DNA from 2 places in the Paramicrobacterium humi genome. Region 1 is predicted to be linked to the other one. Evidence: predicted binding sites of a transcription regulator. Region 1 holds the regulator's gene; the other holds the start of a gene.

What was found. The regulator LexA, encoded in region 1, represses DNA repair genes until DNA is damaged. The targets are predictions, from matches to a motif close to TCGAACANNTGTTCGA.
Region 2: the regulator LexA is predicted to act here: its motif matches at 11,335-11,350, upstream of BLV49_RS07320 (HNH endonuclease signature motif containing protein).

The regions. Positions count from the first base shown of each region.
Region 1 is NZ_FNRY01000001.1:2,587,141-2,602,784, reverse strand. Features, by position in the region: gene infC (translation initiation factor IF-3) at 1-169, opposite strand, end outside; gene BLV49_RS12955 (DUF1844 domain-containing protein) at 392-763, shown strand; gene BLV49_RS12950 (SseB family protein) at 773-1,537, opposite strand; gene priA (bifunctional 1-(5-phosphoribosyl)-5-((5-phosphoribosylamino)methylideneamino)imidazole-4-carboxamide isomerase/phosphoribosylanthranilate isomerase PriA) at 1,521-2,267, opposite strand; gene hisH (imidazole glycerol phosphate synthase subunit HisH) at 2,319-2,960, opposite strand; gene hisB (imidazoleglycerol-phosphate dehydratase HisB) at 2,957-3,562, opposite strand; gene BLV49_RS12930 (histidinol-phosphate transaminase) at 3,559-4,641, opposite strand; gene BLV49_RS12925 (hypothetical protein) at 4,662-5,003, opposite strand; gene lexA (transcriptional repressor LexA) at 5,257-5,928, shown strand; gene hflX (GTPase HflX) at 5,936-7,444, opposite strand; gene BLV49_RS12910 (class I SAM-dependent methyltransferase) at 7,490-8,131, shown strand; gene dapF (diaminopimelate epimerase) at 8,139-9,020, opposite strand; gene miaA (tRNA (adenosine(37)-N6)-dimethylallyltransferase MiaA) at 9,030-9,977, opposite strand; gene miaB (tRNA (N6-isopentenyl adenosine(37)-C2)-methylthiotransferase MiaB) at 9,974-11,569, opposite strand; gene BLV49_RS12890 (regulatory protein RecX) at 11,631-12,221, opposite strand; gene recA (recombinase RecA) at 12,225-13,271, opposite strand; gene BLV49_RS12880 (DUF3046 domain-containing protein) at 13,510-13,737, opposite strand; gene BLV49_RS12875 (helix-turn-helix domain-containing protein) at 13,802-14,110, opposite strand; gene BLV49_RS12870 (CinA family protein) at 14,259-14,747, opposite strand; gene pgsA (CDP-diacylglycerol--glycerol-3-phosphate 3-phosphatidyltransferase) at 14,744-15,316, opposite strand; gene BLV49_RS12860 (FtsK/SpoIIIE family DNA translocase) at 15,324-15,644, opposite strand, start outside.
Region 2 is NZ_FNRY01000001.1:1,454,246-1,469,889, reverse strand. Features, by position in the region: gene otnK (3-oxo-tetronate kinase) at 1-979, shown strand, start outside; gene otnC (3-oxo-tetronate 4-phosphate decarboxylase) at 976-1,599, shown strand; gene BLV49_RS07345 (oxidoreductase) at 1,596-3,641, opposite strand; gene BLV49_RS07340 (glycoside hydrolase family 13 protein) at 3,723-5,402, opposite strand; gene BLV49_RS07335 (4a-hydroxytetrahydrobiopterin dehydratase) at 5,524-5,829, shown strand; gene BLV49_RS07330 (TM0106 family RecB-like putative nuclease) at 5,833-9,345, opposite strand; gene BLV49_RS07325 (DUF503 domain-containing protein) at 9,412-9,705, shown strand; gene BLV49_RS07320 (HNH endonuclease signature motif containing protein) at 9,799-11,229, opposite strand; gene BLV49_RS07315 (hypothetical protein) at 11,559-11,906, opposite strand; gene BLV49_RS07310 (AAA family ATPase) at 12,012-12,623, opposite strand; gene BLV49_RS07305 (GntR family transcriptional regulator) at 12,733-13,092, opposite strand; gene BLV49_RS07300 (DUF488 domain-containing protein) at 13,211-13,741, opposite strand; gene BLV49_RS07295 (sulfite exporter TauE/SafE family protein) at 13,765-14,547, opposite strand; gene BLV49_RS07290 (AAA family ATPase) at 14,544-15,644, opposite strand, start outside.

The DNA of each region.
Region 1 (15,644 bases):
TGGGCGCAACCTCGACGAGGTCAAGCTCGGCTTCCTGCGCAAGGCGCAGCGCCACCTCGATCTTGACAACGCCGACCTGCTCGCCACTCGGGCCGACAAGTCGGACCTCCGGGACCCGGATACGGTCATTGGTACGGGGATCGCTGATGCGGAACTCCTCTGATCTCAATCACTACTTCCATGCTTCGGCGGTTGCCGAGTCATGACGAGAGAGGATTCACACGCACGCGACGCTGTCACGTACCGCACCCTGACTACCTCGCCACCGAAGCGGCTCAGCGGAGTGCAACGACCCGGTAACCTAGTAGTCGGTCAAGCGCGGGTGGGAGATTCTCCTCTTTCGTTCCGAGAACAATCCTCGGAGACCGCAATAGTCTACCAGAGGAATTCAGTGAACACGATCGATAACGACGGTACTCCCACGGGCCTTCCCGACGAGGCGGCGCAGGCCACGCGCGACATCGCGGATGTCGCCGCGGTGGAGATCATTACGACCGCCGCTGTCCACCTCATGAGCGCCGCAGCCGTCAAGTGCGGCCTCGCCGATGACCCCGACTCTCAGATCGACCTCGACGAGGCACGCAAGCTCATCAACGCCCTCGCGGGGCTGATCACGGCAGGCGCACCCGAGATCAGCGACATGCACGCGCGGAGCCTCCGTGACGGCCTCCGCTCAGTTCAGCTCGCGTTCCGGGAAGCGTCCTCGCTTCCCGATGCACCGGGACAGGGTCCGGGCGAGAAGTGGACGGGACCCGTCATCTGACCGGCTCGCTCACGCGGCGACGAGTGCGACCTTGAGCGAATCGACGCGGCTCGCGATGATCTCGTCCGCCGCCCAGCGCGCAGCGAGCCGGGCAAGCACCGCGTCGAGCTCTTGACGAGTGAGCCCGGAAGCGAGGCTCAAGCGAACGACGGTCTCCGGCCCGAGCAGGCGACCTTCCGGGTCGCCCGGGGCGAGGGCGACGCCCTGCACGGCGAGCTCGGTGCCGATGGACCGTTCGAACGCCTCGAACACCTCCGGATCGGAGTGGCTCGGCCGCCACTGCTCGGATTGCGCGATGGCCCAGAGCGCCGGCCGCCGGATGGCGAACTCCGTCTCGCTCGTCGGATCGATGACGACAACGTCGGTGCCCTCTTCCGCAGCCGCCAGCGCGACGCGGACCCCTTCGGCGGGCACGGGACGAGCTGCGGCGTTCCAGGAGGACATCGCGGCGACGGATGAGAAGACAGGCAGGACGTTGCGACCGTCGGGACCGCCGACGGTGATTATGGACAGCTCCTGGGTCTTGTCGACGGCGAGTCCCTCATCGGTCACACCGTGCTCGCCCGCGTGGGCGATGAGCGGGATGAGGAACCGCGCGCCGCGCACGACGTCGACGACGGCGCCCTCATCGGCCGTGCCCGCGTGGAACTGCTCGATCGCCGCGACAAGCTCAGGCGGAGCCGATCCGTCGTCCTGTGCTCGGGAATTCGGCTGGAAGCTCCGGCCTTCCCACGGCTGACCGGCTGAGTCCCCCGTATTAGTCGGACGCGACATCCAGCGCCTCAGCGAGAGTGAACGCGCCGGCGTACAGCGCCTTTCCGACGATCGCGCCTTCAAGCCCGAGCGGAACCAGCTCCCGCAGGGCGGCGATGTCGTCAAGGCTCGAGATGCCGCCGGACGCGACGACCGGGCGCTCCGTGTGCTCCATCACCTGGCGCAGCAGATCGACATTGGGGCCCTGGAGCGTGCCGTCCTTTGTCACGTCGGTGACGACATAGCGGGCGCAGCCTGCTTCTTCGAGACGCTCGAGCACCTGCCAGAGGTCGCCTCCCTCGCGCGTCCAGCCTCGCGCGGCAAGGGTGGTGCCGCGCACGTCGAGGCCGACAGCGATCGCCTCGCCGTACTGGCCGATGACGTTCGCTGCCCACTCCGGGTTCTCCAGCGCCGCCGTGCCGAGGTTGATCCGCTTCGCTCCGGTGGCAAGCGCGGCCTCGAGGGAGGCGTCATCTCGGATGCCGCCGGACAGCTCCACCTTGACTCCGCGCACGTTCTTGATGACGCGCCGGATCACGCCCGCGTTGCTTCCACGCCCGAATGCGGCGTCGAGGTCGACGAGGTGCAGCCACTCCGCGCCCTGATCGACCCAGGTCTCGGCCGCATCGACGGGATCCCCGTAGCTTGTCTCGCTGCCGGCCTCCCCTTGGGTCAGGCGCACGGCCTTTCCGCTGGCGACGTCGACGGCGGGCAGCAGTTCGAGTGCCGGCGCCTGATTGAACTCACGCATTCTTGTCCTTAACCATGACGAGCTGTGCCGCACCGGCACAAGTCCCCAATATTAGCGAGAGGTGAGCGTTCCCACCCAATTGGCCAGAAGGCGGATTCCGGCCTCGCCCGACTTCTCCGGGTGGAATTGCGCAGCCCACAGCGGACCGTTCTCGACAGCGGCGACGAACCGGGTGCCGTGTTCCGCCCACGTCACTTTCGGGGACGGGAACGAGCCCGTGGCCTCGAGCGACCATTCCGTCGCCGCATAGGAGTGCACGAAATAGAAGCGCTCACCGGAGAGCCCCGCGAAAAAGCGGGAGTCCTCCGGGGCGTCGACGGTGTTCCATCCCATGTGCGGCAGGACGGGTGCTTCGAGTTCGACGACTGCACCGGGCCACTGGCCTAGACCCTCCGTCTCCTGGCCGCGCTCGACGCCGCGCTCGAACAGCACTTGCATGCCCACGCAGATTCCGAGAACGGGGCGGCCGCCCGCGAGACGCCGGTCGATGACTTCGTCCCCGCCGGAGGCGCGCAGCTGGTCCATCACAGCGCTGAATGCCCCGACACCGGGAACCAGGAGACCGTCCGCCTCGAGCGCGGCACGCTTGTCGCCGGTGAGCTCGACGTCAGCGCCGGCGGCTTCGATGGCCTTCACCGCCGAGTGGACGTTGCCCGAGCCGTAATCGAGGACCACCACTCGAGGACGTGTCATAGTGCACCCTTTGTCGACGGGATGCCGGACACGAGCGGGTCCATCGCCTTCGCCTGCCGGAATGCGCGCGCGAACGCCTTGAACTCGGCTTCCGCTATGTGGTGCGGGTCCCGACCCGAGCGCACGTCGACGTGCATGGTGAGTGCGGAGTTGTAGGCGATCGCCTCGAACACGTGGCGCACCATCGATCCGGTGAAGTGTCCGCCGATGAGGTGGAACTCGAAGCCCGCGGGCTCGCCGCCGTGCACGAGATACGGGCGGCCCGAGATGTCGACGACGGCTTGGACGAGCGCCTCGTCGAGCGGAACGAGCGCGTCGCCGTAGCGCGAGATTCCCTCCTTCGTGCCGAGCGCCGTTCGGATTGCCGTTCCCAAGGCGATGCCGATGTCCTCGACGGTGTGGTGGACGTCGATGTGGGTGTCGCCCTCGGCCCGCACCGTCAAGTCGGTAAGGGAGTGCTTCGCGAACGCGGTCAGCAGGTGGTCGAAGAACGGCACCGAGCTGCTGATGTCGCTCGTGCCGGTGCCGTCCAGGTCGAGACTGAGCTCAATCGACGATTCGCTCGTCTGGCGTCGGATGCTGGCTACACGCGGTGAAGTCATACCTTCGATGTTAGTGCTGCGAGAGCGTCGAGGAACGCGCTGGTCTCAGCCTCCGTGCCGGCGCTCACGCGCATGTGGCCGGGGATGCCGATGTCGCGAATGAGGATGCCCCGCTCAAACAGTGACTGGAAGAGCGCACGGGTGTCGGCGACGCCGCCGAACAGCACGAAATTGCTGCCCGAGCGGTATGGCTTGTAGCCGAGCTCGCTGAGGTGGGCGACGATCCGATCCTTCTGGACGCGGATTTCACCGACCACGGCAAGCATCTCGTGGGAGTGCCGCAGCGCACCGAGTGCGGCGGCTTGGGTCAGCGCAGAGAGGTGATAGGGCAGGCGTACGAGGCGGAGGGCGTCAGCGATCGCCGGGTCGGCAGCGAGGTAGCCGACGCGTGCGCCGGCGAAGGCGAACGCCTTGCTCATCGTGCGCGAAACGATCAGCCGCTCCCGTCCGGGGAGGAGAGTCAGCGCACTCGGCGTACCGACGGGAGCGAACTCGGCGTATGCCTCATCGACCACGACGATGCCGGGCGCGGCATCGTACACCGCTGTGATGGTCTCGAGTGAGAGCGGTGTGCCCGTGGGGTTATTGGGTGAGCACAGAAAGACCACGTCGGGCTGCTCGCGACTGACAGCGGCCGCGGCGGTCTCCGGTGAGAGTTCGAAGTCCTCGTCGCGCTCCGCCGCGATCCAGCGCGTTCCAGTTCCCATCGCCAGAAGCGAGTACATGGAATAGGTGGGCACGAACCCCATGAGCGAGCGACCGCTCCCCGCAAAGGCCTGCAGAATCTGCTGCAGCACTTCGTTCGAACCGTTGGCGGCCCAGATGTTCTCTGCCGAGAGGCCGTGTCCGAGGTAGTCCGCGAGTGCTGTGCGCAATTGCGTGAACTCTCGATCCGGGTAACGGTTGAGGCTCAGAATCGCCGTGGCCACGGAGGCCACGATGTCGTGGGCGACGTCCTCGGGAATTCCGTGGGTGTTCTCGTTCACATTCAGAGCGACCGGGACGGGCGCCTGTGGTGCACCGTACGGTGACTTGCCGCGGAGGTCGTCGCGAAGGGGAAGATCATCGAGTGAGGTCACTCGACAATGCTATGCCGTTCTCATTCGGCATCCGCGTACCGGGCGGGGATGGCCACGCGAGCGCCCGCTCCCACGGAAGAGCTTTCGAGCTGGTTGAGTCGCACGATGTCGGCGACGACGTCGCGCGGGTCAGCGTTGGGCGCAACTCGCTGGGCGAGGCCCCAGAGCGATTCACCGGCGCCGACGGTCACGTATTCGAAGCTCTGCTCGGCCGCGTGCGATGTGGCGAAGGCCGAGGAGGCGTTCGTCGACAGAACGCCGACGCCGACCAGGAGGGGCAGGGCTGCAAGGGCGGTGACGACCGCACGTCCGCGCCGAGTGAGGCGAACGCGGACGGAGGACGACTTCGCTGCTGTGCTCATCAGAGTTCTCCTTTGTGGTGAGATTCGTTCCGACCCCTCGGCCGGGAGGGGCCGGAACGAAGCTGTGTTCCGAACCTATCTTCGAAGTTTCGAAGAGTCAAGGTGCTTTTCGTATTTGCGTCGAAAGAATCCGCGACACACTCGAACAGGTGTTTGTCCTGGCCGGGCAAAACGGATACAGTTTCGATCACAGGGACAACCCCACCATGAGCCTCTGACATCGGGGCAGCGGGGCGACGACGGGAGCACGGAAATGGCGCAGGACGGCAAGGTCAGGACGGGTACTCGTCGCCGCAAGAATCTCAGCGACAAGCAGCGCGCGATTCTCGAGTACATCCAGCGTTCCGTGAGCCAGCGCGGCTATCCGCCGAGCATGCGCGAGATCGGGGACGCTGTCGGTCTCGCCTCCTTGTCGTCCGTGACCCACCAGCTCAACCAGCTCGAGCTCAGCGGCTACTTGCGCCGCGACCCGAACCGGCCGCGCGCGCTCGAGATCCTGATCGACCTTCCGCAGACCATCGATGCGGCCGAGAGCCAGACTCCCGTGGGCGATGCCGCGATGGTGCCCCTCGTGGGACAGATCGCAGCCGGTGTTCCGATCACCGCGGACCAGCAGGTGGAGGAAGTCTTCCCGCTACCCCGCCAGCTCGTGGGCAAGGGCGACCTGTTCATGCTGAAGGTTCAGGGCGAGTCCATGATCGACGCGGCGATCTGCAACGACGACTGGGTCGTCGTGCGCCAGCAGAGCACGGCCGAGAACGGTGACATCGTCGCGGCCATGCTCGATGGGGAGGCGACGGTGAAGGTGTTCCGGCAGCGCGACGGTCACACGTGGCTGCTCCCCCGGAACTCCGCGTTCGAGCCGATCCTCGGCGACAACGCCGAGGTTCTCGGCAAGGTCGTCGCCGTCCTTCGCGCCGTCTGACGCCCGGTCAGCTGCCGGTCGCGAACTCCTGGAGCTGCGCCGCGATCTCCTCGGTCACGGCGGCCTTCACGCGTGTCCCCGCCGCGAGATAGTCGAGCTGGCGCACGGCGCCACGCCGGTGAAGCATTGAGATGATGTCGCCCCGATCGTAGGGCACGAGTAGTTCGACCGCCACGGACGGCCGAGGCAGCATCCGCTCGATGGCGTCGAGCATCTCATCGACGCCCTCGCCCGTCCGCGCCGAGACGAAGACGGCGTCAGGAGCGATGCCGCGCAGGACAAGGCGCTGATCGTCGTCGATGAGGTCGGACTTGTTGAAGACAATGAGTTCGGGAACGTCACGCGCGCCGACATCGCCGACGACGTCGCGAACCGTCGCGATCTGCGCGGCAGGGTCCGGGTGTGCGGCGTCCACGACGTGGACGAGCAGATCCGCCTCCGCGACCTCCTCGAGCGTGGAGCGGAACGCCTCGACGAGCTGGTGCGGCAGGTTCCGGACGAAACCGACTGTGTCGGACAGCGTGTATTCGCGGCCGTCCTTGGTCTTCGTACGCCGTGTCGTGGAGTCGAGTGTCGCAAAGAGCGCGTTCTCCACCAGCACGCCGGCGCGAGTGAGGCGATTCAGCAGGCTTGACTTTCCGGCGTTCGTGTAACCGACGATGGCCACGGACGGCACTTCGTGGCGGTGACGATTTGCGCGCTTCGCCTCGCGCGCCGGTGCGAAGCCCTTGATCTGCTTGCGCAGCTTGGCCATGCGCGTGTGAATCCGACGCCGGTCGAGCTCGATCTTCGTCTCGCCGGGTCCGCGAGAGCCCATTCCCGCTCCCGCGCCGCCGACCTGGCCGCCGGCTTGACGGCTCATCGACTCGCCCCAGCCGCGGAGCCGCGGGAGCAGGTACTCGAGCTGCGCGAGCTCCACTTGCGCCTTGCCCTCCCGGCTCTTCGCATGCTGGCTGAAGATGTCGAGGATGACCGCGGTTCGGTCGATGACCTTCACCTTGACGACGTCCTCGAGCGCGCGACGCTGACTCGGGGCGAGCTCCGTGTCCGCGATGACCGTGTCGGCGCCGAGGGACGTGACGATCTCACGCAGCTCGTGGGCCTTGCCTTTGCCGAGGTAGGTGCTCGGATCCGGGTACGGACGGCGCTGCAGCAGGCCGTCGAGGACGACGGCGCCCGCCGTTTCGGCGAGGGCGGACAGTTCCCGCAGAGAGTTCTCGGCGTCCTCCAGGGTGCCCTGGGCATACACGCCGATGAGCACGACGTTCTCGAGGCGAAGCTGCCGGTACTCGACTTCCGTGACGTCCTCGAGCTCCGTCGAGAGCCCGGCGACGCGGCGGAGCGCCTGACGCTCCTCGCGATCGAATTGCTCGCCGTCGTCCGAACCCGCCGCCGTCGATTCGTCCTGGAGCGCTTGGGCACGACCGAAGATCGAGTAGCCAGCGGCACTGTCGTTGGCGCGGGAGAGAATGCGGTCGACGACGTCGTCGTCGCCTCGGTCAGTCGTGTCAGCCATTGCGTTAAAGCCTAGTGTCTGCCGGCTGGGATAACGTACCTAGATATGACGGGTGACCATTACTTCACAGGCACTCCGGGAAGCGACTTGCGGTTGAAGACCGTGAACGTCACACTCGCCGGACGCGCCTTTCAGCTGACGACTGCGAATGGGGTCTTCAGCCCCGATCGCATCGACACCGGCACCCGAGTCTTGCTCTCGAGCACGGCCCCTCCGCCGACGAGCGGACACTTTCTGGATCTCGGCTGCGGCTGGGGTCCGATCGCCCTCACGCTCGGACTGCTCTCCCCCGACGCCACGGTGTGGGCAGTCGATGTGAACGAACGCTCCCTTGAGCTCGTGCGTCGCAACGCCCGCACGGCCGGGCTGACGAACGTTCGCGCGGTCACTCCCGATGAGGTTCCTGACGACGTCGCGTTCAGCACCATCTGGTCCAACCCGCCCATCCGGGTCGGTAAGAACGAGTTGCACGGCATGCTCGAACGGTGGCTGCCACGGCTTCTGCCCGGCTCTGACGCGTATCTCGTCGTGCAGCGCAACCTTGGTTCCGACAGCCTTCACCGGTGGCTGCAGACCGCGCTCTCCGATGAATTCAGCGTCGTGCGGGCAGCGACGGGCAAGGGATATCGGGTGCTCCGCGCCCGGCGGCACACCGGTCAGACCGAGCCGATCGACGTCGTCGGCTGACGGCAGGTCAGGCCAGCTCGATCGTGCCCGTGTAGACAAGCTCCGCGGGTCCGGAGAGCGCAACGTGCTCGCCGTCCTCCGCGGCGAACATGCGCACGCCGAGCGTTCCGCCCGGCACGTCGACACGCCAATTGTTGGGAGCGCTGCTGCCCGCCCAGTGCCGGGTGGCGAGAGCGGATGCCGCGACGCCGGTGCCGCACGAGAGCGTCTCCCCCGAGCCGCGTTCGTGCACGCGCATGCTGATGCGGCCGATTCCGTCCTTGACGAGCGGGTCGCGCGGGACCACGAGTTCGATGTTCGCCCCGTTCTCCGGTTCAGGCTCCACAACGGGGATGTAGCCGAGATCCGCGTCGGCGAGTTCGTCGAGATCCGCGAGGGCGACGACGATATGCGGATTGCCCACGTCGATGCCTTGGCCGGGCCGGGCCACTTTCAAACCCTTCACACGCACGAGAGGGTCGCCGTCCTCGAGCCGCCAGCGTCCGAGGTCGACCTGGAACCCGTTCGTTGACACTTGCACGTCGCGCACGCCGGCGCGCGTGCCGATCGGGAGAGTCTCGCCAGTCTCGAGCGTGGTCAGCCCGTTGGCGAGCAGGTAACGCACGAAGACCCGAATGCCGTTCCCGCACATCTCCGCGACCGTGCCGTCGGCATTGACGTAGTCCATGAACCACTCGGCGGCTTCGTCCTCGGCCAGTGAGGCGGCCCCGTTGGGGATCGCGTTCGAGCGAACGGCGCGGATGATCCCGTCGGCGCCGATGCCCATGTGCCGATCGCACAGCGCGCGCACTTGCTCCGGGCTCAGGGGCGACTGGCCGGCGGGATCGGTGTAGAGAATGAAGTCGTTCCCGGTGCCATGGCCCTTGGTGAACTGCAGCGTGGTCGGCATACGGCAAGTCTAGGGGCGATGCAGTTGCCCTTCGTTCCGGGCGATGATCTCGAGGGCATCGTCCGGCAGGGACGCGGATGCCGCGTCGAGCCAGTGCAGGTCGCGGTAACGGCGGAACCAGCTCATCTGACGCCGGGCGTAACGGCGGGTGAGTCTCTGGGTGTCGGAGATCGCTTCGGACTCGCTGCATTCTCCGCTCAGCTGGGCCGCCGCTTGCGCGTAGCCGATGGCACGGCCGGCGGTCGTTGAGCGTTTCAGTCCCTGCTCCATGAGCCCGCGCACCTCGGCGAGCAGTCCGGCATCCCACATGCGCTGCACGCGCCCGTCGAGGCGCTCCGTGAGCTCTTCGCGGGGAAGCTGCAGGCCGATGAGCGTCACGGGACGCCAGTACTCGGGCTCGTCGGGCAGCATCCCTGCGGCGGGGGTGCCGGTGAGCTCCGCGATCTCGAGCGCCCGGACAATGCGGCGAGCGTTATGCGGGCCGATTCGGGCGGCGACGGCAGGGTCGAGTTCATGGAGTCGCCGATACAGGGATCCTCGTCCGTCGGCTTCGAGTTCCCCTTCGAGCCGCGCGCGCACGAGCGGATCGGTGCCGGGGAATTGGAACGCGAAGATCACGCTCGAGACGTAGAGTCCCGATCCGCCGACGAGCACCGGTGTTATGCCGTCTCCACAGAGCGCGTCGATGACGTGCCGCGCCCGCGGCTGGTAACCGGCGACCGTCGCGTCCTCGGTGACGTCGAGCACGTCGAGCAGATGGTGCGGGATGCCGCGGCGCTCGTCGACCGCCAGTTTCGCGGTTCCGATGTCCATGCCGCGGTAGAGCTGCATGGCGTCGGCATTCACGATCTCGGCGGGGCGACCGGCGTCTGCGAGTCGTTCGACGAGGTCGAGCGACAACTCCGATTTCCCGGTCCCTGTCGGTCCGACGACGACGATGGGGGCTGGAGTGCTCAGCGCTGCCCGTCCGTCGGGTCGTAGATCGGTGTCGTGGCCACCGTCGGTGTTGCGGCGCGCAGGCCCGGCATTCCGAGAGACACGGCTCCCCCGGTCGCAGCGCCGCCGCCGTGAGCGGGCACCGCGCACGACTCCGCCTGGCCGCGGTCCCATGCGTCACCTGCGCGAGTGCGCCGGATGACGAGCGGCGCCCCATCCGAGGAGTCGGCGAGCAAGTGGAACGGTGCCGCGTCCGTGACGGTGACGGTGACCACGTCGCCCGGTCGCGGGGTCTCGCTGCCCGCGGGAACCGCGAAGTGCACGAGTCTCGAGTCCCGGGCGCGCCCCGTCAAACGGTGCGTCTCGGCGTCCTTCTTTCCCTCACCGACGGCGACGAGCACTTCCACCTGCCGGCCCACGACGGCGCGGTTCTCCTCGAGGCTGATGCGCTCTTGCAAGGCGAGTAGGCGCTCGTAGCGCTCCTGCACGACGGCCTTGGGGATCTGGTCGCCCATCGTCGCCGCCGGTGTCCCGGGGCGTACGGAGTACTGGAACGTGAAGGCGGAGGCGAATCGGGCTTCCTCGACGACGCGGAGAGTTTCTTGGAAGTCTTCTTCGGTCTCACCGGGGAAGCCGACGATGATGTCGGTCGAGATCGCGGCGTGCGGAATGCGCTCCCGCACCTTCTCGAGAATGCCGAGGAACTTCTTGTTGCGGTAGGAGCGCCGCATGGCCTTGAGGATCCGGTCGGAGCCGGACTGCAACGGCATGTGCAGTTGCGGCATCACGTTGGGCGTCTCCGCCATCGCGTCGATGACGTCGTCGGTGAACGCGGCGGGGTGAGGGCTCGTGAACCGGACGCGTTCAAGGCCTTCGATCTGTCCGGCGGCGCGGAGGAGCTTGCTGAACGCCTGCCGGTCGCCGAATTCGACGCCGTACGAGTTCACGTTCTGTCCGAGCAGCGTGACCTCGATGGCGCCGTCGTCGACGAGGGACTGGATCTCCGCGAGGATCTCGCCGGGACGCCGGTCCTTCTCCTTGCCGCGCAAGGACGGCACGATGCAGAAGGTGCAGGTGTTGTTGCAGCCCACCGAGATGGAGACCCAGCCGGAATAGCTGGAGTCCCGCTTCGTCGGCAGCGTGGACGGAAAGGTCTCGAGAGCCTCGAGGATCTCGATCTCCGCTTCGTTGTTGTGGCGGGAACGCTCGAGCAGGCTCGGCAGCGAACCCATGTTGTGCGTTCCGAAGACGACGTCGACCCATGGAGCCTTCTCCAGAATGACGTTCTTGTCCTTCTGGGCAAGGCAGCCGCCGACGGCGATCTGCATTCCTTCGTGGCGACGTTTGACGGCAGCGAGATGACCGAGGTTCCCGTAGAGCTTGTTGTCCGCGTTCTCGCGCACCGCACACGTGTTGATGACGACGATGTCCGGCTCGACGTCGACGGCCTTCACGTACCCCGCAGCTTCAAGGGAGCCGCTCAGACGCTCAGAGTCGTGAACGTTCATCTGGCAGCCGAATGTGCGCACCTCGTAGGTGCGCGGGCCGCCATCGGGCCCAACGGCGGCGTCGGACCGGGGAATGATCGTCGGGCGTTCGGTCAGGGTGCTCATGATCCCCTTAGTTTACGTAGGACTCTGATGGTCTGCAGAATCCGCCGCCCCGGACACCCGGTCAGCGAAAGCGCACCGAGCTGCGTCGCTCCGCCGCGGCTGCCGCGACTGCTTCGCGAACGATGTCGCCCGCGTATCCACGACGTGCCAGGTAGCCCGTGAGCCGTCGGGTGAAGGCTTGATCGTCGGCTGACGACAGTTGCGCTCCGCGCTTGAGCGCGAGCTCGACCGCAACGGTGCGCTCGTGCTCGTCGGAGATGCCGTCAAGCGCCGCGTCGCCGATGTCGCTGGGGACTCCGCGAGCGGCCATCTCGCGTGCCACAACGGCTCGACTCTTTCCTCGCCCGTCAGCGAGGCGGTGCACGAGTTCCTCGGCCACCCGGGAATCATCCACATAACCGAGCTCGCGGAGGCGTTCGAGGACCGCTTCCGCCTGGCGGGCGTCGCCGCCCTTTTCCCGCACGAGCTTCGCCACCTCCCGCTCGGTCAGGTTGCGGCGGCTGAGGGCGCGCACTGCCGCTGCCTCGAGATCCGGCAGCGCGGGCGGAGCATCCTCGGATTCCGCTTCCGGGGCGCGTCGCTCGCCCCTGTGCGCGTCGAGCGACGTCACAGGGGCGAGCTTCTCACCGTCGGATGGTCGGAACGCAACCATGGGTCAGGCGCCGCGGCGTTCCGCGAGCTCGTCGCCCTCGGCGCCCGGCGTCTCAGGACCGAGTCCGAGCTTTGCCTTGATGCGGTTCTCGATCTCGAGGGCGATGTCGGGGTTGTTGCGCAGGAAGTTGCGCGCGTTCTCCTTGCCCTGGCCGAGCTGGTCGCCTTCGTAGGTGTACCACGCGCCTGACTTCTTGACGATCTGGTGTTCGACTCCGAAGTCGATGAGGCTTCCCTCGCGCGAGATTCCGGTGCCGTAGAGGATGTCGAACTCGGCCTGCTTGAACGGCGGGGCCATCTTGTTCTTCACGACCTTGACGCGGGTGCGGTTGCCGACGGCTTCGCCGCCGTCCTTCAGAGTCTCGATGCGGCGGATGTCGAGCCGGACAGAGGCGTAGAACTTGAGCGCCTTTCCGCCGGCGGTTGTCTCCGGGCTGCCGAAGAAGACGCCGATCTTCTCGCGAAGCTGGTTGATGAAGATCATCGTGGTGCCGGTCTGGTTGAGACCGCCCGTGAGCTTCCGGAGCGCCTGCGACATGAGTCGTGCCTGTAGTCCGACGTGAGAATCGCCCATCTCGCCCTCGATCTCGGCGCGGGGCACGAGTGCGGCGACCGAGTCGATCACGACGAGGTCGATCGCGCCGGAGCGCACGAGCATGTCCGCGATCTCAAGCGCCTGCTCTCCCGTGTCGGGCTGCGAGACAAGGAGGGAGTCGATGTCGACGCCGAGCTTCTTCGCGTACTCGGGGTCGAGCGCGTGCTCCGCGTCGACGAAGGCGGCGATGCCTCCTGCCTTCTGCACGTTCGCGATGGCGTGGAGGGTGAGCGTGGTCTTACCACTCGACTCCGGACCGTAGATCTCGACAATGCGGCCCCGGGGCAGGCCTCCGACTCCGAGAGCGACGTCGAGGGCGACGGAGCCCGTGGGAATCACGGCGACGGGGGCGCGCTCGTCGCTGCCGAGACGCATCACCGACCCTTTGCCGAACTGGCGGTCGATTTGCGCGAGAGCTGTCTCGAGCGACTTCTCGCGGTCTGCTGGTGATGCCATGAGGGCGTCTCCTTCGTTCTCGTTATCGGTTCGCCTGTAGGCTGTCGCGCCCCGGAATCATCCGGTTCTCCGACAAGGCTGGGAGCGACTTCCGCTGACGAGAAGAACTGTACGACGACCCTCCGACACTGCATCGGACGCCCGTGCGCGCAGTGGGAAACGTCCCGGTTGCGGCTCTTGTGGAGAGAGTATCACCGCTCGAAGCTGTGTTCGAGGTGTGCTTATCGGCGTGTCGGCATTACTTTCGAGGCTCTGGGAGGCCGACGCCGTGCCGCCGCTCGTCGGGCACATCGGTCGCCTCGCACAGCGCAAGCCACACCGCACGGGGCCGGACGCCAGCGCGGAGGGCCTCTTCAGCGCTCTGTCCATCGAGCGAGGGCAGCACCAGATCACGGACGACGACGCGCCCGTAGCCCTCGCCGTACTCGGTGTCGACGGCGTTCCAGAATTCGCTGAGCTTCACCACTGCCCTTTCATGGAACGGACGCCCCCGAACCAGTCGGGGACGTCCGTCGAATCGTTCGCCGGGATCAGCGCCGAACCAGGTCCGCGTCGAGCTCCGCGACGAGTGCGTCGGGAATGGTGTCGGGGATCGGGTCCATCCCTTCGATGACCGCGAGCCGGTCGCCCACTTCGCGCATGATGATCGAGATCGGCGTGTCGAGGGCTTCGGCTACCGAAGCGAGGATCTCGCTCGACGCTTCCTTCTGTCCGCGCTCGACCTCGCTCAAGTATCCGAGGGCGACGCTCGCCTTGCTCGCCACCTGCCGGAGCGTACGCCCCTTCTGCAGACGGAAGTCACGAAGAACGTCCCCGATTTCCTGTCGAACAAGAACCATGAGACCCTTCCTTTCTGCTTGCCAGTCAAGCGGCGGCTCCGCTGCTTGGGTCGATAAGACTACTACATACAACTCTACCGACGGCGCATCGGAATCCGCCTGATGTTTCCGTGTGAGTCTGACAGCTACAACCTGCTTTGCGACCCGGCTATTCCCGGTTGATCGTCGTCGAGAGAAGCTCGATGACCGCCGCCACCGTCGCAGCCCGAATGCCGTCGCGATCGCCGGAGAGCGTGAGCGGAACGACGGTACTGCGCTCATCGCTGTCGAGGCCGACGAAGACGGTTCCCGGCTGCTGTCCCGATTGCGGATCGGGACCGGCGACCCCGGTGGTCGAGACGCCGATGGTCGCCGCCGCACCGTCGGCGGCGAGAGCGCGGCGCACGCCGGCGGCCATCTGCGCCGCCACCTCGGCGTGGACCGGACCGTGTTCGGCGAGAAGCTTGTCGTCTACGCCGAGAAGGGCGTGTTTGAGTTCCGTCGCGTAGGCCACGATGCCGCCGACGACGACAGCGGATGCTCCCGCCGGGCGGATGAGCTCTGCGCACACGGCGCCGCCGGTGAGCGACTCGGCGACGGCGACGGTCGCACCGGCCGCCGTCAGATCGGCGATGAGCTGTGCCGTGTCGTCGCTCATCGGGAGCGCTTCGCCTTCATCGCCGTCCACACGTAGTCAAGGCCGCTCGCTATCGTGAGGATCACCGCGATCGTCATGAGGATGCCGTTGACGACGAAGATCCAGTCGCCGAGGAACGACCACAGGGGCACGAGCGCGAACGAGATGGCGACCGATTGGAACACGGTCTTGAGCTTGCCCATCCACGCGGCAGCGACGACGTGATCGTGACGGATGATCATGCGGTGCACGGTAATGCCGACCTCGCGGATGAGCACGATGATCGTGACCCACCAGGGCAGCTCGGCGAGGATGGACAGGCCCACGAGGGCGGCCCCCGTGAGAATCTTGTCGGCGATGGGGTCGAGGAGCTTTCCGAGGTCCGTGACGAGGCCGCGAGAACGGGCGATGTGGCCGTCGACGCCGTCAGTGGCGATGCCGACGATGAACAGGATCGCGGCGATCCAGCGCAGAGCGGCATCCGCTCCCCCATCGATGAGGAGGAGCACGAGGAACACGGGCGCGAAGAAGATCCGCACGATCGTGATCGCATTGGGAAGGTTCCAGTTGCTGCCGGTCGTGTCGCTCACGCTTCGATTATTCCCGATCCGTGAGCTGCCAGGCGTCCTCGGACTCATCGGCGTTCGCCGTCTCGTAGCCCTCGAACTGCTGCTCGACGGGATCGGGGTCGCTCGCGGGACCGGGCGTCGCCGAGCCGGCGGGCGGGTCTTCGCCGCGCAGTTTCGCGAGAACGCCGGGGAGCTGTTCCTTGCTGACGAGGACGTCGCGCGCCTTCGAGCCCTCGGAGGGGCCGACGATGTCGCGGGACTCCATGAGGTCCATGAGTCGCCCGGCCTTCGCGAAGCCGACGCGGAGCTTGCGCTGCAGCATGGACGTGGAGCCGAACTGGGTGTTCAC
Region 2 (15,644 bases), 1.1 Mb from region 1:
GGGAAACATCGGCCCCGTCGCCGATGCGCTCGCCGACCTGACCGGCTCCGCCCTGACGGTTGTGACGCCGTCATCCCCCGTGCACGGCCGGACCGTCTACGGCGGCCACCTGTTCGTCGGCACCGACCTGCTCTCGGAATCCTCGATGCTGCATCACCCGTTGACGCCCATGACCGATTCCTCGGTCGTGCGTCTGCTCTCAGCGCAGACCGACCGGGAGGCCGCGCTCATTCCGGAGGCAACCGTCGCCAACGGGACGGATGCCATAGCCGCCGCGTTGCGGGAGCTGCGCGATCGCGGCATCCGATACGCCGTCGTCGACGCGATCGACGCTCACGACCTTGAGCAGCTCGGCGGCGCAGTCGCACGTGACGTGCTCGTCACAGGAGCGGCCGGACTTGCGGAGGGCCTCGCCGCCGCGCAGGCCACCGCGAGCGCCGCGGCGCCGACCCCGCCGCTCGACTCCTACGCGACGGCCGCGGCCCTCGCCGGAAGCTGCTCGGCGCGCACGCGCGAGCAGGTCGCACGGTTCGCGGCGCACAATCCGGCGCACTTCCTCGATCCGGCCAGCAGCGACGATCCCCGCCGGCTCGCCGACGCGGCCCTGGACTGGTTCGACGCGGCACGGCGCGACGGCGTGCCGCTCATCTACTCGACGACGGAACCGGAGAAGCTCCGCGCCGCACAAGAGCGGTTCGGCGTCGACCGGCTCGCGCACCTCGTCGAGACGGCGCTCGGCTACGTCGCCATCGGACTGATCGAGCGCGGCGTCGACCGGATCGTCGTCGCAGGCGGGGAGACCTCGGGCTCTGTCACCTCCGCGCTCGGCGTACGGACCGCCACCATCGGCGAGGAGCAGGCGCCGGGTGTACCGTGGCTGCACATCGACAGCCCCAAGCGCCTCGCGCTGCTGCTGAAATCCGGCAACTTCGGCGACGAGGACCTGCTGATCACGGCGACGGGAGCACAACCGGCATGACCATGACACAGGACGCTCGCGAGCAGCTGATCGCCGCCGCGCGCTCCCTCTTCTTCCGGGGGCTGACGCACGGCAGCACGGGGAACATCAGCGTGCGCATCGAGAATGGCATCCTCATCACGCCGACGGGAAGCAGTCTCGGCACCGTGACGGCCGACGAGCTGTCGCTCATCGATGTGAACGGCCGCCACATCGGGGGCGGGCGCCCGTCGAAGGAGGCGTTCTTCCACGCCGCCGTGCTGCGCGCCCGGCCGAGCGACGAGGCTGTCGTCCACACGCACTCGACCTACTCCGCCGCGCTCTCGTGCCTCGACGGTCTCGATCCCGACAACGCGCTTCCGCCGCTCACCGCCTACTTCGCGATGCGCGTGGGGCGCCTTGCGCTGCTGCCCTACCATGCTCCCGGCGACACCGCGCTCGAGCCCGTCATCGAGCGCGCCGCCCACGACCATCAGGCGCTGCTGCTCGCGAACCACGGGCCCGTCGTCTCGGCGCCCTCGATCGCGGCGGCACTCGACACGCTCGAGGAGCTTGAGCACACGGCCCAGCTGCACCTGCTGCTGACGGGTCACCGCACGCGCCCGCTCACCGACGAGCAGGTCGCGGCGCTGCGACGCTAGCCCGCGGCCACCGTTCCGGCGGCGAACGCGACCTCGAACCCGTCGAAGATCGCCGCGTCGATGTTGCGCGGCGCCCGCGCGTCGCCGATCACCGTCACCGGCACGTCGAGCCCGGCCGCGTCGAACGGCACTTGCTCGCGCGGCGTCGCGAGCACGACGGTGCGCGCCGCGACCATGCGCTCCCGCCCCGAGTTCAGGTCGCGCAGCAGCGCTTCGCCGGCGACGTAGTCCGCGATCGTCGTCGCGACCTCGATGTCGAACGAGCCGTCGCCGGGTAGCGCCCCCGGAGTCCCCGGCACGCGAAACAGCCGCCGGTGCAGGTGGTCGCGGTCCTGGCTGCCGCGGATGAACGGGAACGCGGTGTCGAATCGCGTCACCATCCGCACGTCGTGCCCGCTCGCGACAAGCGACAGCGCGATGCCGGCAGCGTACGGCGTGCCGTCGTGGTCGACGAGCAGCACGGGCCCGCGCAGCCGCTCCGGTTCCGCGACGGCCGTCCAGGCGTCGAGCACGCCCGCGCGGCCCGCGATCGGTTCAAGCGCGGCGGACGCGGCATCCGTCACCGTCGTTCCCTGCGCCGACGGTCGCGATCCCGTCGCGACGACGACGTGATCGAACGAATCGGATGCCGCGAGCAGCTGCGCGGCGTCGGTGCGGACGCCGAGGCGCACGTCGACGCCCGCGGTGTCCCGCGTGAGGTCGTCGATCAGCAGCTGCACGCTCTCGCGGCCGGGGACACGTGCGGCGAGCCCGAGCTGCCCGCCGAGGCGGTCGCTCGCCTCGAACAGGGTGACGTCGTGGCCGTTGGCGCTCAGCTCGGCGGCCGCCTTGAGCCCGGCCGGTCCACCGCCGACGATGGCGAACCGCTGCCTCGCCGTGGCGGCATCCGGAGCCGAACGGCTCGCCTCGCGCCCCACGACGGGATTCACCGTGCAGCCCATCGGCAGGCCGTTGCCGGTGCGCGCGAGGCAGCCCTGGTTGAGGCGGATGCAGTGCGTCACGGGCGCGCCCGTGCGCAGCTTCGTCGCGAGGTCGGGATCGGCGATCTGCGCGCGCGTGAGGGCGACCATGTCGGCCACGCCCTGCTCGATGACCTCGCGGGCGCCGTCCACGGTCGCGGCCGCACCAACGCCGAACACGGGGATGTCCGCGTTGGCGCGCTTCACCGCGGCGACATCATCGCGCAGCCACGCGGCGGGCATCGCCGACGAGGGGAAGACGTAGTGCACCTGGTGGTACTCGCCGCCCGCGAGGTTGAGGTAGTCGATGCGCACGTGCCGCCGCAAGTGGGCGATGATCGCGAGGCAGTCCTCGCGGCTGAGCCCGGCCTCGTCGAACTCGTTGGCGACGATGCGGATGCCGACGACCGCCTCGTCGCCGACCCGCTCGCGCACGGCGCGCAGCACCTCGAGCGGGAACCGCGCGCGGCCCTCGAGGTCGCCGCCGTAGCGGTCGGTGCGGCGGTTGTAGAGCGGCGAGAGGAACTGGTGCAGCAGGTAGCCGTGCGCCATGTGCACCTCGACGCCGTCGAAGCCGCCGCGCATGGCGTTCTCGGCCGTGACCGCCCACCCCTCGGTGAACGCCGCGATGTCGTCGTGCGTCGCCTCGATCGTCGCGGCGCCGGTCGACGGCGAGATCAGGCGGCTCGCCGAGAAGACGGGACGCGGCCCGTCCGGTCCGTCGGGCGAGGCCTGCGCGCCGTGGTGGTTGAGCTGGGCGAAGATCTTCGCGTCGCGCTCGTGCACGGCGTCGGTCAGCGCCCGGTCGGCACGGACGATGCCGGTGCGCCAGCCGTCGACGAAGCCGCGGATCGCGCTCGACGGGTGCACGAAGCGGTTGCCGGCGATGAACAGCGCCGTGCCGCCCTCCGCACGCCGGGCGAAGTAGTCGATCTCCTGCTGCGACTCGCGCCCCTGCACGGCGTACAGCTTCGAGTGCGCCGCCTGCATGAGCCGATTGCTCACGGTGACGCTGCCGATCTGCAGCGGAGTGAAAAGCGGGTCGGATGCTGCGTCGCGCTCAGCGGAGAGGGCACTGCTCATGCACTCAGAGTAGTGAGTGCGGCGCCGTTCGACTGAAAGTCGAACGGTTGCCGCAACGCCAGGTCCCGCGAGCCTGCGCCCTCAGTTCTTGAGCCACACCGTCGTCTCGCCGGGCAGCGTGTCGCCCTCGAGGGGCCGGCTCGAGATCAGCCGCTCGCCGGCGGGCAGCGCGATCGGCCCCGTGCCGAAGTTCGTCACGACTTCCCAGCCGTTCGGCCGACGGAAGTGCAGCACGTCGGCCGAGCCGCCGACGTCGAGCCACTCGAGCTCCTCCGCGGTCTGCAGCTCATGGCGCAGCGCGAGAGCCCGGCGGTACAGCTCGAGCGTCGAGCCGGGATCGCCGTCCTCCGCCTCGACCGAGAACCGGCCGAACCATTCGGGCTGCGGCAAGTGCGCGCCGTCCGACCCGAAGCCGAAGGAGGATCCTTCGTGCGTCCAGGGCAGCGGCACGCGGCATCCGTCCCGTCCGATGTCGACGCCGGGATTGCGGAAGAAGGCGGGATCCTGCCGATTCTCCGCGGGAATGTCGGCAACCTCCCCGAGGCCGAGCTCCTCGCCCTGGTAGAGGTAGGCGGAACCGGGCAGTGCGAGCATCATGAGCGTCGCCGCGCGAGCGCGCCGCAGTCCGCCGGCGATGTCGAGCTCGGGCTCACGCCCGCCCGCGAGCAGCCACTCGGAGCCCTGCTTCACCGCGCGTCCGGCAAGCGGCGGGAGTCCGTAGCGCGTCGCGTGCCGAACGACGTCGTGGTTCGAGAAGACCCACGTCGTCGACGAGCCCGCACCCTTCGCCTGTTCGAGGTTCGACGTGATGATCTCGCGGAACTGCGCGGAATCGAAGTCCGCCTCGAGCAAGTCGAAGTTGAACGCCTGCCCGAGCCCCTCGGCACTCGCGTAGCGCGCCCGGCGCTCGGGCGTCGCGACCCAGGCCTCGGCGACGGCGATGCGGGGCGGGTCGTATTCGTTGAAGACGCCGCGCCATTCGGCGTAGATCTCGTGCACTTCGTCGCGGTCCCAGAGCGGATGCTGCCCCGTCGTCTTCTCCATCGCGTCGAGCTCCGCTTGCGAGGGCAGCACGGCGGGCAGCTCCTTCGCGAGCCCGTGGGCGACGTCGACGCGAAAGCCGTCGACGCCCCGGTCCGACCAGAACCGCAAAGTGGCGAGGAAGTCGTCGCGCACCTCACGGTTGTCCCAGTTGAAGTCGGGCTGCTCGGTCGCGAAGTAGTGCATGTACCACTGGCCGTCGCCGACGGGCTCCCACGCGAGGCCGCCGAACGCGCTCGTCCAGTCGGCGGGCGGCAGCTGGCCGTTATCGCCGAGGCCGTCACGGAAGATGTACCGGTCGCGCTCGGGCGATCCCTTGGGCGCGGCGAGCGCTTGCGTGAACCACTCGTGCCGGTTCGACGAGTGGTTCGGCACGATGTCGACGATGAGCTTGATGCCGGCGCGGTGCAGGGCGTCGACCATGTCATCGAAGTCGTCGAGCGTGCCGAGGCGCGGGTCGACGTTGCGGTAGTCGTCGACGTCGTAGCCGCCGTCGGCGAGCGCTGAGGGGTAGAAGGGACTCAGCCACACGGCGTCGATGCCGAGCTTCTTCAGGTACGGCACGCGACTCGTGATGCCGCGCACGTCGCCGATGCCGTCACCGTTCGCGTCGGCGAAGCTGCGCGGGTAGATCTGGTACACCGCCGCCTGCCGCCACCACGTGGCGTCGCTGCGAGCTGATTCATCGCTTGTCTCGGGAACGGGACGAGTGTCGGTCAAGGGTGTTCCTCCGTTGAGTTCAGGGCGGATGCCGTGCGGCTCTGCCGAGACTATCGCGCCCGCCTGCACGCCACGTCACCCGTCCCTTCCGCTTCTCGCACGGCCGACGTAGCCTGAGGTCATGGCCGAGCGAATCACTCCCGAGGAGTTCACCCAATCGGACGGCGTCGGCGACTGGACCGCCGAGGCGACGAGCGCGCACGCCGTGTTCGCGACGGGCTCGTTCGCGGCGGGCGTCGAGCTCGTGAACGAGATCGGCATCCTCGCCGACGACGCGAACCACCACCCCGACGTGCTGCTCACCTACCCGACCGTGACGGTGACGCTCAGCACCCACGAGGTCGACGGCCTCTCCGAGCGCGACGTCGACATGGCACGACGCATCTCGAAGGCAGCGAAAGTGCTCGGCATCACGGCCGGCGGCTGACGGCTACTCCCCCTCGACGAGACGGATGAACGCGCTCAGCTGCGCGACCTCCGCGGGGGTGCGCGGCAAGTACTCGACGAGCTCGGGCGAGTAGACGAGGTGCGCCGCCCACTGCGCGCGCGAGATCGACACGTTGAGCCGGTTCTTCAGCAGGAGGAAGCCCATGCCCCGCGGGACCTCTGATGAGTCGGATGCCGCGAGGCTCACGATCGCGATAACGGCTTCCTGCCCCTGGAACTTGTCCACCGTGCCGACCCGCACGTCGTGCAGATCGGCCCGCTCGAGTGCGTCGCGGATCTCCGCGACGTGCGCGTTGTAGGGCGACACGACCATGATGTCGGCTTGCGTGAGCGGCATCCGGTCGATTCCCGCCGACGGATCGGTCCACGGCCGTCCGAGGTGCGAGCGCACGATTTCTACGACGCGCGCTGCCTCTTCCGGCGAGCTCGTCGCGTTGCCGGAGTGCGCGACCGGGTCGACGTGCAGGCCCGGTTCGACGCCCTCCAGCATCCGCTCACCCGCGCACGGGTGCGAGTGCAGCGCGCCTTCGTAGGACAGCGCGGAGACGACGGCGCTCACCGCGCCGTGCATGCGGCGGCTCTCGGCGAGGAAGTAGCCGAGCTCGGTCGGCAGCACGTCGTGCCCGGCGCTCACCCAGCCGAGCGCAGACTCGTCGACCGGCTCCGGATGGGTGCCCTGGCTCACTTGCGGAAGCTGCTGCGGATCGCCGAGCAGCAGGAGGTTGCGGGCGCCGACGCTCGCGGCGATCGTGGAGCCGAGCGAGAACTGTCCGGCCTCGTCGACCACGAGCAGGTCGAGCGATTCGCGGGGCACGAGGGCGGGGTTGCTGAAGTTCCACGCGGTGCCGCCGACGACGAATCCCGTGTGCGCGTTGTCGAGCGCGAAGGTGAGGTAGTCGGTCTTGCGGAGCGTCGTGTAATCGTGCTCGGTGCGGTCGCCGTCCTTGGGCGCCTTGCCCACGAGGTTGTTCGGCAGCCCGGCCGCGACCACGCGATCGAGCACGTTCTCGACGACGGCGTGCGATTGCGACACCACCCCGATGCGCCACTGGTGGTCGCGCACGAGCGCCGCGATGACGTGAGAGGCGAGGTACGTCTTTCCGGTTCCGGGCGGTCCCTGCACGGCGAGGTAGGACCCGTCGAGGTCGAGCAGCGCCGCCGTGACGTCGGCGACGTTGTCTCCGGTCGCGGGCAGACGCCCGCCTCGAGTGCGCGGCGGCACTCGGCGCAGCAGGTCGAGCATGGGTTCTGCGGGCAGCGCATCGGCGATCTCACCGGGCGCGGCATCCGCGGCATCCACGATCCGCTGTCCCCATTCGGCGATCGCGTCGACCTGCGTGCCGGGCGACGGCGGGCTCGCCGGCGTGAGTGCGACGGGCATGGTCGTGTACGGGTCGACGTCCTTACCGAGCGTCTCCTCGATCAGCAGGGAGCCATCATCGCCGACCTCGATGAGCCTCGCGGACTTGGCCACGCGCGCTCCGGGGTCGCTCGTCGGATCGGTCCACGGGCCCGGGTGGGCGTACACGACGTACGGCGTCGCGCCTTCCTTGACGGTGCTGCCCGGCGCCCACTGGCCGAAGACGCGCACGTGACGGCGTTCGCTGCGCTGCTTGCCCTCGCGATGCCAGTCCCGTTCAAGCACGGCACGGTCGATGATGAAGCAATCGCGCGTGTCCGCCCACTCGTCGATGGGCTCGACGAGCCGAGAGAAGTGGCCCCACCAGAAGCTCTTGTGCTCGCGTCGGTGGTAGTCGATCGCCGCTGCCGCGACACCGAGCGCCCGCTGCTCGGGAGTGCGTTCGAGCTCGAGCGGGTCGCCGGCGAGGGCCGCGAGCCGGTCGTGCAACGGCGAGGGCTCGATCTCGGCCTCATCGCGCTCAGTCGGCGGCGAGGGCGCGATGCCGTGCGCGAGTGCCAGGCCGCGCAGCCAGTCACGCAGCCGCAGCGTGGAGACGCAGTCGTATTCGTTGTAGTCGGCGATCGAATCGAGCATGCGCTGCGCTTCAGCAGCGGCATCCGCATCACCCGCGAGTCCGGCCGCACGGAGCTCGCTGAGCCGAGCGTATTCCGTTATCGAGTCGCCCGCGTTCGTCACGTCGCCCTCGCGGCGCTCGTCGCCCATGTACAACGGCTCGAGCTTCTTTATCGAGTACGAGCGAGAGCCCACGCGCACGCTCTGCCGCACGATGGGGTACAGGTCGACGAGCACGTGCTCGCGCAGCAGCGTGTCGACGGCATCCTCCCCCACACCGTGACGCGCGGCGAGAGACAGCAGGTGCGTGCGCTCGTAGGGAGCGTAATGGTAGATATGCATGTTCGGATGCCGCCGACGGCGGTCCGCGACATACGCGAGGAACTCCGCGAGAGCCTGGCGTTCTTCGGCGAACGTGTGGGCCCAGAAGGCCCGGAAGGTGCCGTCGGGCTCGATGAGGCCGAAGAGATAGTCGAGTCCCCACTCCCGGTGCTCGCCGGCGCCTGATTCGCTGTAGAGCGGGTCGCCCTCGAAATCGAAGAAGATGTCTCCGGCATCAGGATCGGGAAGAGCGGCGAGAGCTTTGGGGTCGAACAGCGTGACAGCGGGACCGGCGTCCGGTGCGGACTCGAGCTGCAGGCGGGCCTGCTCGCGCAAGTGCTCGAACGTCGACGCGCTCATGCCGTCGATGGCGCTCGGCGCCGCGGCGAGCTGCTCGATGGTCGCGATTCCGGCGCGGTTGAGCACGGCGCGCTGGCGCACGCTCAAATTCGCGACGAGAAGGAGGTCCCGGTGTTCCTGCACCGCCTCTTCGCAGAGCTCGCAGCGGCCGCACAGGGCATAGCGCGTGTCACCCCAGGCGAGCGGGGAGAGTTCGGCGAGGCGCTCGGCCATGATGCGCTGAAGGCGCGCGCGGCGCTTGCGATATACGGGTGCGATGTCGGCGAGGCGGTGCTCGCTGTGGCTACCGTCACCGAGAATGAGCCGCGCGACCGGGCTGACGGGCACACCGAGTTCCGTGAGCTTCTCCCCGTATGCGGCGAGTTGGAGCAGCGCCGTGATCTTGGCGTGGCGGGCGAGTTTGGTGTCCTGCACCTCGTAGCTGCCATCGGGCTGGCGGACGATGAAGTCGGCGAAGCCGACGAAGTTGCCGTCCCAGAATGTCGCCTGGAAGACGACGTCCGCACCGCCCTCGAACGCTGCTTTCGTCTCGGCGGCCACTTGGGCCAAGTGTTCAGCGGACATCGATTGGGGCCGGTCGATCTCGACGACGCCTTCCGCGTACGTGTCGCGGTAGTGCTGAAGCACGTTTGCTTCATGCACGTCGCCGAGTGCGGACGTGCGCTGGTTCATCGCGTCGCGTTCTTCGACGATCGGCGGAATGCGACCGAGTTTCGCGTCGAGCCTGCGCAGGAATGCCCATTCGCACTGGGACGCGAGAGTCAGGTCGCTTGCGCTCGTGACGATGCGCGGCACGGCAGACGTGTGGGACTCGGCATCCATGGGTGAAAGCAGGAACATCAGGGCCTCTCGATTCGCATCAACGGTACAAGCAGCGACTGACGTTGCGGGCACGACAATGGAGACATGTGGATTGGTTGGATCGAGTTCGACCTGTTGTTGGGGGATGTGCACTCGCTCAAGGAGAAGCGTTCCACCGTGCGCCCGATTCTGGCTGAGATCAAGCGTCGCTTCGAGGTCTCGGTCGCGGAGGTCGGGCACCTTGATCTGCACCGGCGCGCAGCCGTCGGAGTGAGCGTGGTCAGCGCTCACAGTAGCCACGTGACGGAAGTACTCGACGGTGTCGAGCGAATGGTCGCAGCCCGGCCCGAAATCGAGTTACTGTCCGCTCGCAGGCGGCTTCATCGCAGCGAGGACTGACCGCGGTCGGTCGTCGATCGCGGCATTGCCGACTGCCGACGCTCAGTGCCGACGCTAACGCGCCAAGGCGCGCATCACATGCTCACTCTGCTTCTAGAAGAGCGGGTTCTCCGGGTAGTCCTTGCCGTCGGTCGCGTCAGCGTCGTCGGCTGCATCGGCTTCGTCGGTTTTGGTGTCGGTGAACCAGCTCTCGCCGTCGGGATTCGGCGCGTCTTCGGCGAAGCCGTCGTTCTCGCTTTCCTCGTCGTCGATGTCGGGTTCGGGAGTCTCGTCGCATTCGTCGAGGGGTACGAATCCGACATTGGTGGAGCGTCGGATGCGGTACTTCTGTCCGAGGGGTGAGGTCCAGATGATGGTCCCGTCGTCGTCGCGTTGGACCTGCCAGGTGCTTGAGTGTTTGAGTACGTGGTGGCGTCGGCACAGGCAATTGAGGTTCTCGAGGTCGGTCTCACCTCCGTCCTGCCAGGCGAGGATGTGGTCCACATCACATTGCCTGGCCGACCGGTTGCAGCCGGGGAAGCCGCAGACCTTGTCTCTGACTTCGATGGTCTTTCGCAGGTCGGCGGGGACGGCGTAGCGGTCGCGTCCGACGGAGAGGACGGCTCCGGTTTCGGGGTGGGTGAGCAGCCTTGTGAAGCTTGGCGCTTGGGCGGCGAGCCGGCGGGCGGTCTCGGGGTTGATCGGCCCGTACCCGTCGAGTTCTGCCGGTTCCTCACTGTGGCCGAGGAGGGTCATCACCGGGACGGTCACGTGCACCGTCGGCCGGATCGCTCCATCACGGCCGGCGAAGACGGGAACACCGGCCCCCTCACCGCTGTCGTCACTGCTGCCGCCGGTGCCGATCCCGGTGGTGAGCCCGAGCATGGCGGCGTCGGTGAACACGTCGGCGGTGAGTTGCCCGATGGTGCGCTGATCGCCGGTTTTGCGGAGGCTTTTGGCGGTGGTGTGGCAGGCGTTGAATATGCTCTGGGTTACCTCGACGGGGGCGTAGAGGGCGAGCCAGCCCATTCCGTCGGGAGCGTTCCAGTGCTCCACTCGCCGATCTTCCGCTGCCGCTTCGTGGCGTTCGGTACTGGTTTCCGGGTGCAGGCTCTCGCGCAGGGCGAGGGCCTTGTTCTTGAACTGCGGCGGGGTGGAGGTTTTCGCCAGCTTGAGGGCGACCTGCTCGAACGCCGCCCGATCCTGTGTGGAGAGCCCGGTGGCCTGATCGATGAGCGTGCGCGCGTGCTGATATGTGATCACCCCCTCACCGAGTGCTTCCAGGGTGGCGGGGAGTTCCGTGGTGAGGGTTTCGGCGGTGCCGAGCATCGAGGTGATCATCGGCTGCGACAACCGCATCTTCGCCGCCAGTTCCCCGGCGAGGGCGGAACGCACAACCTCCTGCGTCTTCGTCGTGTCCGTGTCGGAGGCGACGAACAGGTCACGGTTCGCCGTCGCGTGGTCCAGAAGATCCGCGAGCATCGTGGACACCTGCGCCTGCACGACCGCCAGCAACGCGTACTGTTCGGAGATCTCTTCGACCATCACCGCCAGTTTCCCGATCCGGGAGTCGCGGCTTTCGGGTGGGTGTTTATCGTCATCGTTGAGGATTACCATGGGTTTACTCTGCCATCACCCACCGACACTCACTCGAACACAAATACGAAACTGGATAAGTCAGAGTGCGCGGGTCCTGTGGACGAGAAGTCGGCGCTTCCTGAGCGGTTCGCGGCGTCGCGGGCAGCGCTGCCAGCGGTTCGTGACGTTGCTCGCGCGTCGCGGGAGCGGCATCCGATCACCGTGAACCTGCCGACTGCTCCGTGGCATGCCGGTGCGGTCGCCGTCCGACAGACGGCGACCGCACACCGCATGTGTCAGCGGCGGCGCGCCGCGCTCTTGCGCGACACCACCTTCACTGCTGCGCCGATAAGAAGGAGCAGCGAAGCGAGACCGAGAATCGCCGCCCCACCATCGGCACCCGTCTCAGCGAGTTCGCCGGTGACGGTCGCCGCGATCGGCGCCGCACTCCGGGTGCTCGCTGCTGCAGCGACTCCGCTGTCTCCGACAACCGAGTCGGGCGTGGCAGCATCCGTCACCGAATCACCGATGCCGGACTCGCCCAAACCAGACGTCTCGTTGTCGGAGCCGATTGCGCCGGGAGCCTCACTTGCAGGGTCACCGGTGCCCGGCATGGGGCCCGCCGACGCGCTCTCACCAGTCACGGAGACGCTCGTTCCGTCAATGCCGATGTGCAGGCCAACGATCGGAGCCAGATCGGTTGACGGTGTGCAGTCTGACGACAGAACGAATGCGCATGATGGTCTCCCTTAGGCGGCCGCGGTCTCGGCCGTGACGGATGCCGCCGCCCCCGAGGTCAGGTGGACGATGAGGTTCTGCAGGGACACCGCGGACACCGTGAGCCCCGCGCGCTCGGCGGCTTCGGCGTCGCCGGGCTCGGCGGTGATGGTGGCGGAGCGGAGTCCGCCGAGTCGCTCGCGGGCGGGAACGTCGCGGTCGCGCACGAAGGCGTCGACGGCATCCGCGCGGCCCGCGACCTGGAGGGTGCGACCGCGAAGCTCGTCGGTGTCGGCGTCGAGGAGCACGCGCCCCTCGTCGAGGACGACGACGTGCTCGAGCAGGTTCGCGGCCTCGTCAATGTGGTGCGTCGAGAGCACGATCGTGCGGGGGTGCTCGGCGAAGTCGGTCAGCAGGCGGTCGTAGAACAGCTGACGCGCGACGGCGTCGAGCCCGAGGTAGGGCTCGTCGAAGAAGGTGAGCGGCGCATGGGAGGCGAGGCCGACGATGATGCCGACGGCGCTCAGCTGACCGCGCGAGAGCTTTTTGATGGGTCGCTTCTCGGGCAGTCGGAATTCCTCGATGAGCTGTGCGGCGAACGCGGCATCCCATTCGGGATACACGTCGGCGGCGACGGCGAACACATCGCGGGGTCGGAAGGTGTCGGGGTAGCGCTGCCGAGCTCGATCGCGACGCCGTCGACGGCGCGCGTGTCTTTGTAGGTCTTCGTGAGGTTGCGGGCGACGATGGCGGTCATCGCTTCGCCTCTTTCGTGATCATGGCGATGAGATCGTCGAACCCGATGTCGAGTTTCGACGCCTCTCGCAGGAGTGGGCTGATGTATTCACCGGCGAAGGAGCTCTGCCTGTCTTCGATGAGCGCGCGCGTGGCGCCCGTGGCGACGAACATGCCGATGCCTCTCTTCTTGTAGAGCACTCCGGCGTCGACGAGGCGATTGAGACCCTTCGCCGCCGTGGCGGGATTGATGTGGAGGAACGCTGCGAGCTCGTTCGTCGAGGGCACCGGTGTCTCTTCGGGGTACGTCCCGTCAAGGATGTCGTTCTCGATCTGCTCGGCGATCTGCACGAACAGCGGGCGTCCATCCTCGAGCATGGCGCCTCCGTTCCGGTCGGCGGCGGGTGCGCACCCGCCGGAAAGCAGAACGCGTCTGCTTCTGTGGTTCGTTACTCAACCAATGAACCATAGAACCAGGATGCTGTCAAGCAGAGCCTCAGCCGGCGTCGTCCCAGACGAGCCGCGTGCCCTCGAGCACCCGCGCGCCTTCGCTTGGCTCGTGCGCGGTGAGCTTTCCGGTGTGCATGAGATGCTCGACCGGGATGCCGCAGCCGAGCGCGACGACGTCGGCGATGATGCGGCGGTGACACCGCCACCAGACGGACTCCGAGCACATGACGGCCGTGCGCGCCGTCCCGATGTCGTCGACGAGATCAGGAAGGGCGGTCTGGAACTCGTCGCCGCGCGTCCACGCGGAGTAGGCGCGGAACGCTTCGACGCGCCACCAGGTGTCGGGCGACGGAGTGTGCTTGTCGAGTCGGCGTCGCCCGCCGAGGCGCTGATCCCAGCGGTAGGCGATGCCGATCTCGGCGAGCAGCTCGGGAACCTGCCCGCGCGCGGCCGCCTCGTTCGCGCGGCTTCCGGGGAAGCGGCGCACGTCGACGACGCGCTCGATGCGCGCGTCGCGCAGCAGGTCGGCGAGCTCCTGCCGCTCGAGGCGGCCATGACCGAACGTGAGCAGAGGCATGGCGCCAGTGTAGGCGGCGCGCCTCACGGGGCGAGCGCGATATACGGCGCCGTCGCGAGCAGCACCGCGGCGAGCACGAACGCGAGCACGCGGGAGGACACGTGCCTGGCGACGATCCAGCCGAGCACGACGCCGAGCAGTTCGGGGAGGCCGACGAGGGCGGCGAGGCCGAGGTCGATGGAACCCGACGCCAGGTACCCGAGGCTGCCGACGGCGGCGATGACGATCGACTGCACTTGCGACGCCGCGAGCGCTGGCAGCAAGGACACGCCGATGACGATGAGCAGCGGCACGCTCAGCATCGGGCCGCCGACGCCGAAGACGCCGCTCACGGCCGCGACCGCCAGTCCGATCCCGATTGTCGGCGCGAGGCCGAGCGGCCTCCGCGCGTGGGCGTGCTGCTCGGCGGCATCCGTCGTTCTCGACCGGTGCTGACGCACGAGGACGAGCACCGCGACGATGACGACGAGGGCGGCGAGCAGCATCCCGAACGCGTCTGGGGAGAGCAGCCGGTTGAGGAGCACCCCGAGCGGCGTGCCGACGACCGCGGTCACGGACAGCACGACCGCGAGGCGCTTCACGTCGGGGTCGGCGAGGTGGCGTGACCGGGCGAAGACGATCGTGCCGACGATGCCCGTGGCGACGTTCGTGAGCATCGCCGTTCCGGCCACCTCGTCGGGAGCGAGCGGCGTGAGAGCGACGAGACCGATCGTGACGAGCACGCCGCCCGGGCCGATCGCCGTGATGCCGACGCCGGCGACGAGCCCGATGAGCGCGAGCGCGATGACGGGAAGAAGCGCGCTCACGCGGCGTCTTGGCTGATCTCGCTCCAGCCGCCGTCGGTGACCGAGATGCGCAGCTTCGCGGGGATCTGCTCCTTCATTCCCTCGACGTGGCTGATGAGGCCGACGGTGCGACCGCCGGCGCGCAGGGAGTCGAGGGTGGCCATCGCGATCTCGAGCGTGTCGGCGTCGAGCGAGCCGAAGCCCTCGTCGATGAACAGGGTGTCGAGCGTGATTCCGCCGGAGCGCGCCGTGACGACCTCGGCGAGGCCGAGCGCGAGGGCGAGCGAGGCGAGGAAGGTCTCGCCGCCCGAGAGCGAGTGCGTCGCGCGCGCTTGCCCCGTGTGCTGGTCGAAGATCGCGAGTCCGAGCCCCGAGCGCACGTTGCGGTACTGCACGGCGTCGTCGTGCTCGAGCGTGTAGCGGCCACCCGACATCGTGCGGAGCCTCGCGTTCGCGGCATCCACGATCTGCTCGAGCTCGGCGGCGAGCACATAGCTCTCGAGGCGCATGCGCCGCGTGTTGGGGTCTTTGCCGGCGAGCGTGTTCGCGAGTTGCTGCAGCGTCTCGAACTCGCGGTTCACGTGAGCGGATGCCGCGAGCTTCTCGCTGATCGTCGTCACTGTTCGCACAAGCGCGGTGTGCCGTTCGTGGAGGGTGTCGCGGTCGCGGTGGGCGGCGTCGCGCGCCTCGCGCGCGGTCTCGAGGGCGGCAGCGGTCGCCGCAATGTCGGGTGCTTCGGCGGGCAGGTCGGCGAGTTCCGGCTCGGCGAGGATCGCCGCGTTCGTCGCGCGGGCGTCGTCGTGGCGGCGGATGCTGCTGCGCAGCGTCTCCCGATCGGCCGCGGCTCGCCGGGCGGTCACTGCCGCGTCCGCGTTCGCGAAGCCGTGCTCGGCGAGGGCGTCGGCGAGTCGCCGCTCGGCCTCGGCGACGGCGTCGCCGCGCAGGGCGCGTGTGCGCAGCGCCTCGGCGAGGCGCTGCGCCGCGTCGCGGGCGGCGGTGAGCGCGGCGACGGCGTGCGTGATGGTGAGGTGCTCGCCGCGCTGCGCCTCGACGTTCGAGGTGATGCGGGTGATCTCGGTGCGCGCGTTCGACTCGGCGCCGGCGTGCGCGTCGCGCTC